Linked DNA regions of Marinomonas mediterranea MMB-1. The protein of the gene in region 1 binds, or shares a complex with, the protein of each later gene. Links are inferred from orthologs where the notes say so. Each region holds a gene or a part of one and is shown on either strand. Other genes may lie near its edges.

What was found.
Region 2: the proteins of rne (region 1) and pnp are in contact, whole or in part, in a cryo-EM structure (PDB 9QH0), measured with the Escherichia coli proteins. The link is inferred for Marinomonas mediterranea MMB-1 from one-to-one orthologs.

Annotation. Positions count from the first base shown.
Region 1 is NC_015276.1:2,177,763-2,186,275, forward strand. Bases 2,300-6,116 are described here. They hold rne (ribonuclease E), read right to left. Parts: upstream 5,788-6,116; coding sequence 2,500-5,787; downstream 2,300-2,499. Other genes in these bases: MARME_RS10045 (SulP family inorganic anion transporter), read right to left, coding at 2,300-2,411; MARME_RS22295 (hypothetical protein), read left to right, coding at 5,832-6,116. Also shown: murI (glutamate racemase), read left to right, coding at 1-652; more of MARME_RS10045, read right to left, coding at 726-2,299; more of MARME_RS22295, read left to right, coding at 6,117-6,227; 23S rRNA pseudouridine(955/2504/2580) synthase RluC, read left to right, coding at 6,256-7,230; MARME_RS10065 (MaoC family dehydratase), read right to left, coding at 7,334-7,741; MARME_RS10070 (S49 family peptidase), read left to right, coding at 7,862-8,513. UniProt on the Escherichia coli protein: Endoribonuclease that plays a central role in RNA processing and decay. Required for the maturation of 5S and 16S rRNAs and the majority of tRNAs. Also involved in the degradation of most mRNAs.
Region 2 is NC_015276.1:1,105,149-1,109,292, reverse strand. Bases 1-2,990 are described here. They hold pnp (polyribonucleotide nucleotidyltransferase), read right to left. Parts: upstream 2,555-2,990; coding sequence 446-2,554; downstream 1-445. Other genes in these bases: rpsO (30S ribosomal protein S15), read right to left, coding at 2,749-2,990; MARME_RS04990 (conjugal transfer protein TraF), read right to left, coding at 1-45. Outside these bases: more of rpsO, read right to left, coding at 2,991-3,018; tRNA pseudouridine(55) synthase TruB, read right to left, coding at 3,147-4,076; 30S ribosome-binding factor RbfA, read right to left, coding at 4,086-4,144. UniProt on the Escherichia coli protein: Involved in mRNA degradation. Catalyzes the phosphorolysis of single-stranded polyribonucleotides processively in the 3'- to 5'-direction. Also involved, along with RNase II, in tRNA processing.

The sequences.
Region 1 (8,513 bases):
GGAGGCTTTGTCTGAGCCTGTCCATGCGATTGTCTTAGCTTGTAATACGGCAACGGTTGAAGGGATTGACGCCTTAAGGCGCGCTGTATCAATTCCTGTGGTTGGGGTGGAGCCAGCGGTTAAGCCTGCGTTAGTTAATCCGAATGTCAGTCGTGTTTCAGTATTGGCAACGCCTGTAACGATTGGCAGTAATCGTTTGCAGGCGCTAATATCTCTTTGGAAAAATGATAAGCAGGTTCAGTTGATTTCGAGTGCCGATTTAGCTCGGTTAATCGACAGTGCTGATTCTCGTTCTGAGAGTGCTTTATGCAAAGAGATTGAGCGTATATGCAGTGAAGTAACCGTATTTCGCCCTGATGTCTTGGTTCTTGCTTGTACTCACTACCCGCTGGTTAGAGATCGATTTGAGGGAAGCTTGCACGGCGTTGAAATTTTAGAGCCTAGTAGTAGTGTATCAAACCAGTTAATTAGACGCCTTGAGCAGGAAATATGCATTGATTGCATTTCTGATGAGGGTCTGCCGATAGGAGGCGTTACGCTTCACTCGTCAGGTGATGAAGGGGATTTAAAGTCTCTGCATAGGTGGTGCGACGATCAAAGCGCAGTGATGGGAAAGTGCCATTTAAACTTCCACACCACTGTACTTTCTTAAGAGCCTCTAGGCTGTCTTCGGTCTACAGCGTTTCTTTCTATTCTTGTGTTTCTTTCTGTTCTCGTGTTTTTCTCTATCCTTGAGCTTCTTTTTCGGAACTTGTTTCTAGGTTAATTGAGGTAACGGCAGACGTTAATGCATTTATTCGTGTGTCGCAGAATGTTTCATTGGGTAATCGCGCCATGACTCCAAGTTTTTCCAAGCGTTCTGTAGTCTGTCCGTTTGGACTAAAAATATACACCGCGCAGCCTGCATCGACCGCATCAATAATGGCGTTTTCCAATGCTAATCCAATTGTTAAATCCATCATCGGAACGGCGCTTAAATCGATCACAACCGCTTCGTATTCGTTGATTCTGTTATGCTGTCGCGCAATTGCTTTACTAACTCCGAAGATCATTGGGCCAGACAGGTAAAAGAACAAAACTTTTCCTTTCGCACTGTCGAGCAGCGCTCTTTCATCGTCCTTAAGGGGGACTCCATCGTCTGCATCGCTGATGGCTTTAACATTTGTCTCTTGTAATCGACTTAGTTTTTCGATGGTTAAAATGTTAGCAATAAAAACGCCAATGCCGACAGCAACCATCAGATCAACAAATATTGTTAGGGCCATTACGCCATACATAATGATCGTTGGGCTTAATGCGACTTTATGTGCTCGTTGTATGAAGCTCCAATCCAGTATATTTATGCCAACATATAGTGAAATGCCAGCTAAGACGGCCATCGGTATCATTTGTGTTAACGACGAGGCGCCTAAAACAACTGTTAGTAGGATGAGTGCTCTTGTAATGCCTGCAAGAGGAGACTTTCCTCCGGATTGAACGTTGACGACGGTGCCCATTGTTGCGCCAGCGCCAGGTAAACCGCCGCAAAAGCCAGAAAGGGTGTTAGCGATACCTTGCCCAATAAGTTCGCGATTAGAGTCGTGCTCGTTCCTTGTTAGGCTGTCTGCAATGACGGCGGTAAGTAGGGTATCTATGCACCCTAATGTACCTAAAACAAGTGCATTTAATACCATGGTCATCATCTGGTCGAACGTGAATGTTGGGATGTGAAAATCAGGCAGACCGGATGGAATTGCGCCTATACGTCGCACGCCATCATCAGAGAAAATGATGATCGATAGCAAGGTGACGGCAACAAGCGCAACGAGTTGAGGAGGGATGCGCCTTCTCCATTGCTTCGGTAGGTAAAACAAAATTCCAAGGGTGACTAGTCCAAGAAAAAGTTCAGAAAATGAAATGTTCAGCAATAGGTTTGGTAGCGCCGAAAGTGTTCCTGTTACACCACCAGGAGGGGTGGGTTGACCTAAAAATGGAGCAAGTTGAAGGATAATTAATATCACCCCGATGCCAGACATAAAGCCAGATATGACACTATAAGGCATAAGTGTGATGTACTTACCCAGCTTCAATGCACCTAGGCAAATTTGAAATACCCCTGCCATCATCACAACAGTAAATGCCATTGCGACGCCTTGATCTGGGTTCGCGGCAATCATTGCGCTTAGTACTGCGGTCATGACAACCGTCATTGGGCCTGTCGGTTCGGAAATAAGGGATGTGGAGCCACCGAAGATGGAGGCAAATAAGCCGACCAGTATTGCACCCCATAACCCTGCCTCTGCTCCGGCGCCAGATGCCACGCCAAACGCAAGCGCTAACGGGAGGGAGACAATTGCGGTTGTTAATCCGCCAAATAGATCTCCGGCGAGAGATAAGTTTTTGAATCTAGATAGGTCTATAAGTGTTTTCATTTTTCCAAATAAAAGTTATTAACCAAAATTAATGATTGATAAAAAAGAGCCCGCATGCAGCGGGCTTTTTTTGAGCTAATAGCTAAATTTATTCAGCGGTCTCTGTTCCGGAGCTAGCGCTTTCTGGAGGAGTTGCTTGTACGTCTTCTCCTCGTGATAGTCTCGGATCATTTTTTACTCGTCCTTGACGTCTTCCGCGACGTTCACTCGACGCTGCTCGTTTTTCTTCCAACGCTTTTCGAGCTTCTTCTTGTTGTTTGAGTATTGCTTCAGGTAGCTCTACTGATGCTCTTTTTTCTGTCACTTTCGGAGCAGGCTTGCCGCGACCGCGTCTTGGGGCGCGTGCTCGTTGAGTCGTAGGCTCTGGCTGATCGGCAGTGGGCTCTGGCGTTGGTTGTGCTTCGGGCTTGCTATCAGGCGTCTCTGTCACTGCTTCAACTGAGTTGTTTTGCTCTGAAGAGCTCTCTTCGGAATCCGTTTTCTCTAGAATGCTTTCCTGAGTACTAGACTCTTCGGAATCCGCTTTCTCTAGAATGCTTTCCTGAGTACTAGACTCTTTGGCATCAGTTTCTTCGGTGTTAGCCTCTTCAGTACTAGTCTCTTTTGTCGTTGTTGCCTCGGAGGTAGATACAGCGGGTTCGTTATCAGAAGAGGTCTCGTTAGAGGCTGTCTGCTGATTCTCGTTTGTCGAACTTACTTCGACAGTGTCTGGAGTGGGTGCAGTTTCAGTTTGAGCTGCTTCCATTACAGGCTCTTCCTGTTCAGTTTTGACACTTGTGTCTTCTGCATTCGCCGCTTCTGAAGAGGTGCTTTCAGGATCTGTAGTCTCTACTGGTTCACTTTCAGCAACAGGTTCGCTTGCAGGTTGTGCGCTATTCTCAACTGCATTTTTAGTGGTGTCATCACTAGCGGTTTCCTTTGCAGGTTCCGCGTCAACGATTGGCGTAGTTTGAGGTGCTTCTTCGTTTGATGACGTTTCTTCTTTCGCAGCTGTTTTAGGAATTGAGGTAGTCTCAAGTTCCTTTTTCGCAGTGTTCGCTTCTAGCTTGCTCTCTACAACTTCAACAGAAGAAGGTGTTTCAGTAGCGACAGAGGTTTCTTCAGTTGCTGGCTGAGTAGCTTCTGCTTGCGTCGGTGCTGCATCACCTCGTGGTGATTTACGAGAGCGTCTTGATCTGCGCGGTTTTCTTTCTTTAGTTGAAGCTGAGTCTGTAGACGTCGCGTCGGAACGTTGTCCTTCTTGAGCTTCAATTTGAGCTGCTTCTTTCGCATCAGCTTCTTGTTTTGCGTTTTCTTGTTTTGCTAGTTCTGCTTCATCACGAAGTTTACCGTTTCGACGCTTGTTTTCATTGCGTGTACGTTTGCGCTCTTTTACTTCGGGAACTTTCTTCTCAGGTGCAACTTCAACGGTCGCTTTACGCTTGGTTTCACTGCGCTCTTCGGATTGCGGCGCTTTTTTCTTCGCTTGAGGAGCGTGAGTTTTTACCTGCGCTTCCGCTTGCTCGCGACGGGTTTTGCGTGTCGAGCGCGGTTTTTCTTGTTTGCGTTCGTCACCTTGATCGCGCTTTTGGTGTTTGTTCGTACGTTGTGGTTTGGAGCGTTTGTTTCTATCTCCTTGCGTACCTTGGTTAGAACGGCTTTTAGTTGTTGTGGATGGTTTGCTGTCCTTTTTGGTTTCCGCTTCTTCCGTTGCACCAAACAGTGCGCGGAAAATGCGTGTTAGCAATCCAGTTTTTTCAACTTTTTTAGGTTCTGGAGTGGGGGCTGGAGCAGGGGACTTGGGAGCAATACTTGTTACCGCCGCTTGTGGTCGAGCTTGCTCAACCGCCTGGCGAGGCTCGTAAGGTGCTTCATCGGGAGTTTCTACAAGGGTGTAGCTACTGTCGTCCTGAGTGATTACGGCGTTGTCGTCGCGAATTCTCTCCACAGTGAAGTGCGGTGTTTCCATGTGTGGATTTGGCACCAAAATGATGTGCACGTCATTGCGTTTTTCGATTTTCGCGATGTTTGTACGCTTTTCGTTTAACAAGAAAGTCGCAACAGAGACCGGTAATATTGCGCGTATTTGAGCGGTGCGTTCTTTCGCACACTCTTCCTCAATAAGGCGAAGTACGGACAGGGCTAGTGATTCAACGTCACGGATAAAGCCTTGTCCATTACAGCGTGGGCAAACAATGCCGCTTGTTTCGCCTAGAGAAGGGCGCAAGCGTTGGCGGGACATTTCTAGAAGTCCAAAGCGCGAGATACGGCCTAGTTGCACTCGAGCGCGGTCCGCTTCAAGTGCTTGTTTCATGCGGTTTTCAACTTCTTTCTGGTTTTTTAGTGGTGTCATATCGATAAAATCAATGACAACCAGTCCACCTATGTCTCGTAGGCGCAATTGACGTGCAATTTCGTCAGCGGCTTCTAAGTTGGTTTGCAGTGCGGTCTCTTCGATATCTCCGCCTTTTGTTGCACGTGCGGAGTTGATATCAATCGATACGAGCGCTTCAGTCGGATCAATTACGATGGAGCCGCCTGAAGGTAGTCGAACTTCACGTTGGAAAGCGGTTTCGATTTGCGTTTCGATTTGGAAACGATTGAACAGCGGAGTGGTATCAGAGTATTGCTTAATGCGACTCTTAAACTGTGGCATAACTTGCATAACGAAGTTGATTGCGTCTTGGTAGGCGCCTTTTTCGTCGATTAATACTTCGCCAATGTCATCGCGCAAGTAGTCACGAATTGCTCTGATAACGATGTTACTTTCTTGATAGATCAAGAATGGAGCTGGCTTTTCTGAAGCTGCTTTTGTGATCGAGCTCCACAATGTATCGAGATAGTCTAAGTCCCATTGTAGTTCTTCAGTTGAGCGACCTACACCCGCTGTACGAACAATTAAGCCGCCATTTTCAGGGGTTGAAAGGCCGGACATTGCTTCTTTTAATTGCGTACGATCATCACCATCGATTCGGCGAGAAATGCCGCCTGCGCGAGGGTTGTTTGGCATTAGTACTAAGTATCGCCCTGCCAAACTTACGAATGTCGTCAGTGCTGCACCTTTGTTTCCACGCTCTTCTTTGTCTACTTGAACTATGACTTCCTGACCTTCGGTTAAAACATCTTTGATGTTTAGGCGTCCGTCAGAGTTAGATTTTTTTGAAAAGTAAGTTTTAGAAATTTCTTTAAGAGGGAGGAATCCGTGTCGTTCTGCGCCGTAGTCAACGAACGCCGCTTCGAGGCTAGGCTCAATGCGTGTGATTTTCCCTTTGTAGATATTTGCTTTTTTCTGTTCTCTTGACCCGGACTCTATATCTAAATCATAAAGGCGCTGGCCATCCACTAGTGCAACGCGCAATTCTTCTTGTTGCGTCGCGTTTATTAGCATTCTAATCATTAATTTTGAACTCTGTTTAGTCACGAACAGAGGGAGCGGTTTGAGTGGCGTTGAAAAATAGTGCTTTTCCAAGTACGGCGGACACAACATATCTGTTGATGGGTAACACGCAAAGAGGATCTACTGCGAAATTATATCAGTGGACTGGTTATATCTTAGCTAGTTACGTCATTTTACGGTTGTATTTTGTCATCAATGGCTTTCAGCAACTTTTTATTTTGAAAGCGTCTCGTACTCAGTCAAACGAACTACAAAATCAGGCAACCCATGGTCGACTTCTCTCGATTCATGCGGTTTATTATTTAAGCTTAACTGTTACAGAGGTAAGATATGAGCCAGAGTATCGCTCTGGTGGTAGTAAATTCGGTATCATACGTTTTCTTCGAGGCGTTTTGTTGCCTCTTACCCTCTGCGGAACTGAATATAGCAGTAAAAACTAAGTGCTTCAATTATAAAGGAAACCATTCTTTGGATAACAAAGACAAAGTTGTCGTCGAACCTACCAAAACAAAGGTCCGGTTCGTTGATATTGATGAAAATAATCATGGCCAACGCATAGATAATTTTCTTATTACAGAATTGAAAGGCCTTCCGAAAGGTAAAATCTACAATTTGTTAAGAAAAGGTGAGATACGCGTTAATAAAAAGCGAACAAAACCAGATTATCGCCTCCAGTCTGGCGACATTGTTCGCATTGCTCCTTTGGTTCTTCCAGAACGCGCTGATAAGCCGACGGTTGCTGAAGGGCTAAAAGCGCAGATTGAATCTCGTATTATTTATGAAGATAAAGGCTTGTTGGTTGTTAATAAGCCGTCAGGGCTGGCTGTCCACGGCGGTAGTGGCTTGAGCTTTGGTCTGGTTGAAGTGGTACGTCAAATGCGGCCGTTAGAGAAATTTGTTGAGCTTGTTCATCGACTAGACCGAGACACATCTGGTTTGATTATGATCGCCAAGCGTAGAAGTGTATTGAAGTTGCTTCATGAGGCATTGCGTGAAAAAAGTGGTGTTCAAAAAACGTATTTAGCATTAGTGCACGGAGCTTGGTCTAAGCGTAAGCAGAAGGTTGATGCTCCACTTTTGAAAAATGAATTAAAGTCGGGTGAAAGAGTCGTCCGCGTGAACCCAGAAGGAAAGGAATCGTTAACTCGATTTAATTTAGTTCGAGAGTTTGAAGGGTTTAGCTTGATTCAATGTGAGCCGGTCACTGGGCGGACTCATCAGATTCGTGTGCACACTCAATTTGCAGGACATTCTATTGTTGGTGATGATAAATACACATCGAGCGAGCTCAATAAGCAAACCAAAGAAATGGGGTTCAAGCGTTTGTGCCTGCATGCAACTCGATTAGAGATTGATTACGAAGGTGAGAAGTTGATTTTAGAAGCGCCACTTGATGATGAATGGAAAGCGCTGATGTCTAATGTGCTTGTCTCGAGGTATTAGTTTCGAGGTATTAGTCTCAAGGTATTAGCACTAAAAGTGCTAGGGCTATAAAAAATAGGTGAATAAAAAGCGGAACATCTGAATGTGATGTTCCGCTTTTTATTTATGGGAGCATGATGGTCGCTTCCCCAGTAACGACTTTTTTACTGTCACAATGGCATACTGTTTCCAACACAACACGTCTGCGACGTTCATTGATTTCTTTTACTGTTACCGTCGTTTGAACTTCTTTTCCGATTAATACGGGGGAGCGGAATTTTAGTGTCTGCTCTAGGTAGATACATCCTGGCCCAGGAAGCTTCGTGCCAATGGCAGCAGAAATAAAGCCTGCTGTTAGCATGCCGTGAGCGATAGGTTCTCCAAAGCTGGTGTTTGCGGCATATTCTTCATCTAAATGAACGGGGTTGTTGTCGCCGGTCACAGCAGCAAACGTATGTACGTCTTCTTTGGAGACGGTTTTTGAATAAGTTTCGCTTAGACCGACTGAAAGGTCTTCGAAAGAATAACTCATTTTGTTGACTATCCTTATTTTACGTTAATTCGCCTATGGTACACTTACGCGGCATAGTCTTAAAGGTATTGAGCGAACGAGACTAAGTCTATGATAAAGAAATCGTTTTGAGGGTTGTGAATGAGCTGGAATGAAGAGGATGATCGCAAGGCATCCAATGATATGTTGTCATCTGAAGATGCGTCGTTTTCAAATAAAGCGCAGTCAAATGATATGTATGTGGATGTAGATCAAGGAACGGACGCGAAGGCTGATAGCACATCAAAGCCAAAACTAACGTCTTCTAATAATGAAGATGTTGCGTCGCAAACGGCCGTTTTCGAATTGCTAAAAGAGGCTTTGCTGGAAAATGTGGTAGAAAAGCGTCGTGCTAGACGCTGGAAAATATTTTTCCGCTTCGTCGGTTTGTTTTTAATCGTCGGTATTTTTGTTGGATGGAGCGCGTCTAGTGTCGTTGAGGATGCCGCTTTAACTGGCGACTCTGTCGCACTTATTCCTATGCGGGGGACGATTGGGGCTGGGCTGGACATCGATGCTGATGAATATTCCCTATTAATAGAAGATGCCTACGCTGATGCTCGTACGAAAGCGGTCGTAATTAAGATGAATAGCCCTGGCGGAAGTCCGGTGCATTCGGGCATTTTGTATGACCTTCTCATGAGTAAGCGAAAAAGTTATCCAGATATCCCTTTGATTGTGGTCGTTAGTGATATGGCGGCAAGCGGCGGTTACTATATTGCTTCTGCTGCTGACGAAATTTATGCAGACAAGG
Region 2 (4,144 bases), 1.1 Mb from region 1 along the record:
AATACTACTCGCCAACGATGTGGCTAGGAGGAGCCCTTTTTTCATATAAACCTCTAACTTTGACTTTATCGAAGTTTCCCAGAGAAAGAGAAAACCGTTAACTGCTTTATTTGCACATTTATATAGTTTTAGCACAAATTAACGTAAAAATATGACACAAAGCTTACTTAGTTTTTATATTATCGACCAAATACTGATTTTGTTAGCTTTATTGTGCAAATTTTTTTAAATATAACGTAACGCTAATTATTTTTGAGCCCCTATTTGGGGTATGAAAGGAAGTTTCTTAAGATAAAATTCTTGGTTTCAATATGAGCTAAGAGCTGAAAATGAAAAAGCCCAACTAGTCACATCGACTAATTGGGCTTTTGTCTGTAGTGCTTCTGCCTATAGTGCCATTAATAAAAAGCACTAAAGCTTAAAACACAGCGATGACCAATATTGCTTACTGAGCAAATGTTGCTTTTTCTTCTTCTGTCACTTCTTTCATCGAAAGCTTGATTCGGCCACGAGCATCGACATCTAGCACTTTAACGATAACGTCTTGACCTTCTGCCAGCACATCTGAAACTGCGCGGATACGCTCTTCAGCTATCTGAGAGATGTGCACTAAACCGTCCTTACCAGGAAGAATATTCACGAATGCGCCGAACTCAGCAAGACGAACCACTTTACCTTGGTAAAGCTTGTCAATTTCTGCTTCTGCAGTAATTTCATGAATTTTCAACAATGCAGCATCAGAAGACGCTTTGTCTGCTGCGTAAATACGCACCGTACCGTCATCATCAAGGTCGATAGAAGCGCCTGTTTCTTCGGTAATGGAACGAATGGTCGCGCCGCCTTTACCAATAACATCACGAATTTTTTCAGGATCAATTTTAACCGTTGCCATAGAAGGCGCATTCGGAGACACTTCTGGGCGAGCGTAACCAATCACAGTTGCCATTTCACGTAGAATATACTTACGAGCGTCCATCGCTTGTGTTAATGCAATGTCCATGATTTCTTCGTTAATGCCTTCGATCTTGATGTCCATCTGTAAAGCAGTAATACCTTCTTCAGTACCCGCTACTTTAAAGTCCATGTCACCAAGGTGGTCTTCATCGCCTAGAATATCAGTCAGTACAGCAAAACCGTCGTCTTCTTTTACAAGACCCATTGCAATACCAGCAACAGGTGCTTTTAGAGGAACACCGGCATCCATCATCGACAAACTTGCACCACATACAGATGCCATAGAGCTTGAGCCATTCGATTCAGTGATTTCAGAAACAATACGAATCGTGTAAGGGAATTCGTCTTCGCTCGGAAGAACCGCTTGTACGCCACGACGAGCCAAACGACCATGCCCAATTTCACGACGACCAACACCACCCATACGACCACATTCGCCAACAGAGTAAGGAGGGAAGTTATAATGAAGCATGAAGCTGTCTTTATTCTCTCCAGCAAGACCATCTGAAATTTGAGCATCACGGCTAGTACCTAACGTACAAGTTGCAATTGCTTGAGTCTCACCACGAGTAAACAGAGAAGAACCATGTGTCTTTTTAAGAAGCCCTACTTCAACGTTGATAGGACGAACTGTTTGATTGTCACGGCCATCGATACGCGGCTGACCATCAATAACGCGACGACGTACAATGTTCTTTTCTAGCTTAGCAAATGCACCCGTAACGTCAGCTTCATCGTATTCGCCTTCTTCGGAAACCAATGCAGCTACCGCAGCTTCACGAATCTCACCAAGTTTGGTGTAACGCGCCATTTTCTCACTGATACCATAAGCTTCTTCGATTTGAGTAGCAAAGCCCAGTTGAACGGCGTCCGTTAAACCTTCTTTTGCCGCTTCTGCAGTCCATTCCCAGCGAGGCTTGCCTGACTCAGAAACAAATTCATTGATCGCAGTGATTGCAGTTTGCATTTCTTTGTGTGCGTAAAGTACTGCACCCAACATCTCGTCTTCAGTAAGCTCTTGAGCTTCTGATTCCACCATAAGAACAGCGTCTTTAGTACCAGCAACAACCATGTCCAACAAAGAACCATCAAGCTCACTGTTTGATGGGTTTAATAAATAACCCTCTTCATCATTGAAGCCAACACGAGCTGCACCAATAGGACCATTAAATGGAATACCTGAGATAGCAAGTGCAGCAGAAGTCGCCAACATCGCTGGAATATCTGCATCAAGATCAGTATTGGTAGACATAACCGTACAAACAACCTGTACTTCGTTCATGAACCCTTTAGGGAATAATGGACGAATAGGACGGTCGATCAAACGAGAGGTTAGTGTTTCTTTTTCAGAAGGACGGCCTTCACGTTTTAAGAAACCACCAGGGATTTTACCGACAGCGTAAGTACGCTCTTGGTAATGAACAGAAAGAGGGAAGAAATCTTGACCCGGCTTAGCTGTTTTAGCGCCAACAACTGTCGCCAATACTTGAGCATCGCCCAAAGTACAAAGAACAGCACCCGTTGCTTGACGAGCGATGCGGCCCGTTTCCAAAGTAACCGTTTGGTTACCAAATTCAAAAGTTTTAGTCGTAATGCTCACAAAAAGTCCTTACGTTAAATTTAGTTTACTGCGCGTTCCCAAAGACAATCTTGTTTAGCCAGTACTCAAATACATTCTTAATAAATACGCGTTTAATAAATGCTCGTATCAATAAAAACACATTTGAAGTACAGGCTGCCCCTTGGGAATCCAAATAAAAAAAGGGCCATAGTAAACTATGGCCCCCTTCGGTCTTAGCGACGTAGACCTAGTTTTTTGATCAAACTAGTGTAACGTGCTGCGTCTTTACGCTTAAGGTAATCCAACAACTTACGACGTTGGTTTACCATGCGAATCAAACCGCGACGAGAATGGTGGTCATGAATGTGAGCTTTAAAGTGACCTTGTAGACCTTCAATGTTTTTAGTCAACAATGCAACTTGAACTTCTGGAGAACCAGTGTCACCTTCAGCTACTTGAAATTCTTTAACCAATGCTGCTTTAGCGTCTGCAGACAATGCCATAATCTTAATCTCCGATATAATATGCGTTACAGAAATAAAGGATAGCCGAGCATATTTTCAGTTACCCTAGACGAGGGTGTCGCCAAGACAATTAGCCTAACAACATCTCAACGCGCGCAATAATAACACTATTTTTGCGCTAACTCACTGGTATTTATCAAGCGATGCGCCTTAATTTTGCGATCCTTGACAATCCCTAAGCCTAAAAATAAACCGTCCGACAATCTAAACAAGCGAACAAGCGAATCCGAGGTAATATTTCGCGTGTCGTTCAAAGGACGACCAAAGGTCATTTCTTTCGCTTCTTCATCTGAAAGAGACACTTTTTCGAAGTGTGATACCGCCGTATCTGATGGCATAAGACGCCCATCAAGCGCAGATTCACTAGACGTTTGCAGCGCTTCAAACTCTTCAAGCGTGAGCATGTCATTTGGATTGTATCCAGCTGTTGACACTCGATGCAGAGTTTTTAGGTGCGCCCCACAGCCCAGTGCATCACCAATATCTTCACCAATTGTCCGGATATACGTGCCCTTAGAGCAGGTGATATCTAAGGTAAGAGTATTATCCGTTCGCTCAATAACCGATAGATTTCGGATCGTCACTTGGCGACGCTTTCGCTCTATACTAATGCCTTTTCTAGCATACTCGTACAGAGGTTTTCCCTCATGCTTAAGCGCGGAATACATAGGCGGAACCTGATTAATGTCACCCCGAAAGCGATCGAGTAATGTTTCAAGCTCACTATCAGACAGTACTGGAACAGGATCCGTGCTAAGCACTTCTCCTTCTTTGTCGCCGGTCGTCGTCGTTGCACCCAACTCAATACACGTAATGTATCGTTTATCCGCATCAAGTAGAAATTGGGAAAACTTTGTAGCTTCTCCCAAACACAAAGGCAACATTCCGGTAGCAAGGGGATCAAGTGCGCCTGTATGGCCCGCTTTTGCAGCACGATACAATCGGCGCACTCTTTGCAAAGCTTGATTAGAGCTAAGACCAAGAGGTTTATTTAATAAAACGACGCCATCAACCTGACGCCATTGTGTCTTACCCATAGTTCAAACTTATTCTTCTGATGAATCCGAGCTTTGATCTTTGCGAATTGCATCATCAATCAATGCAG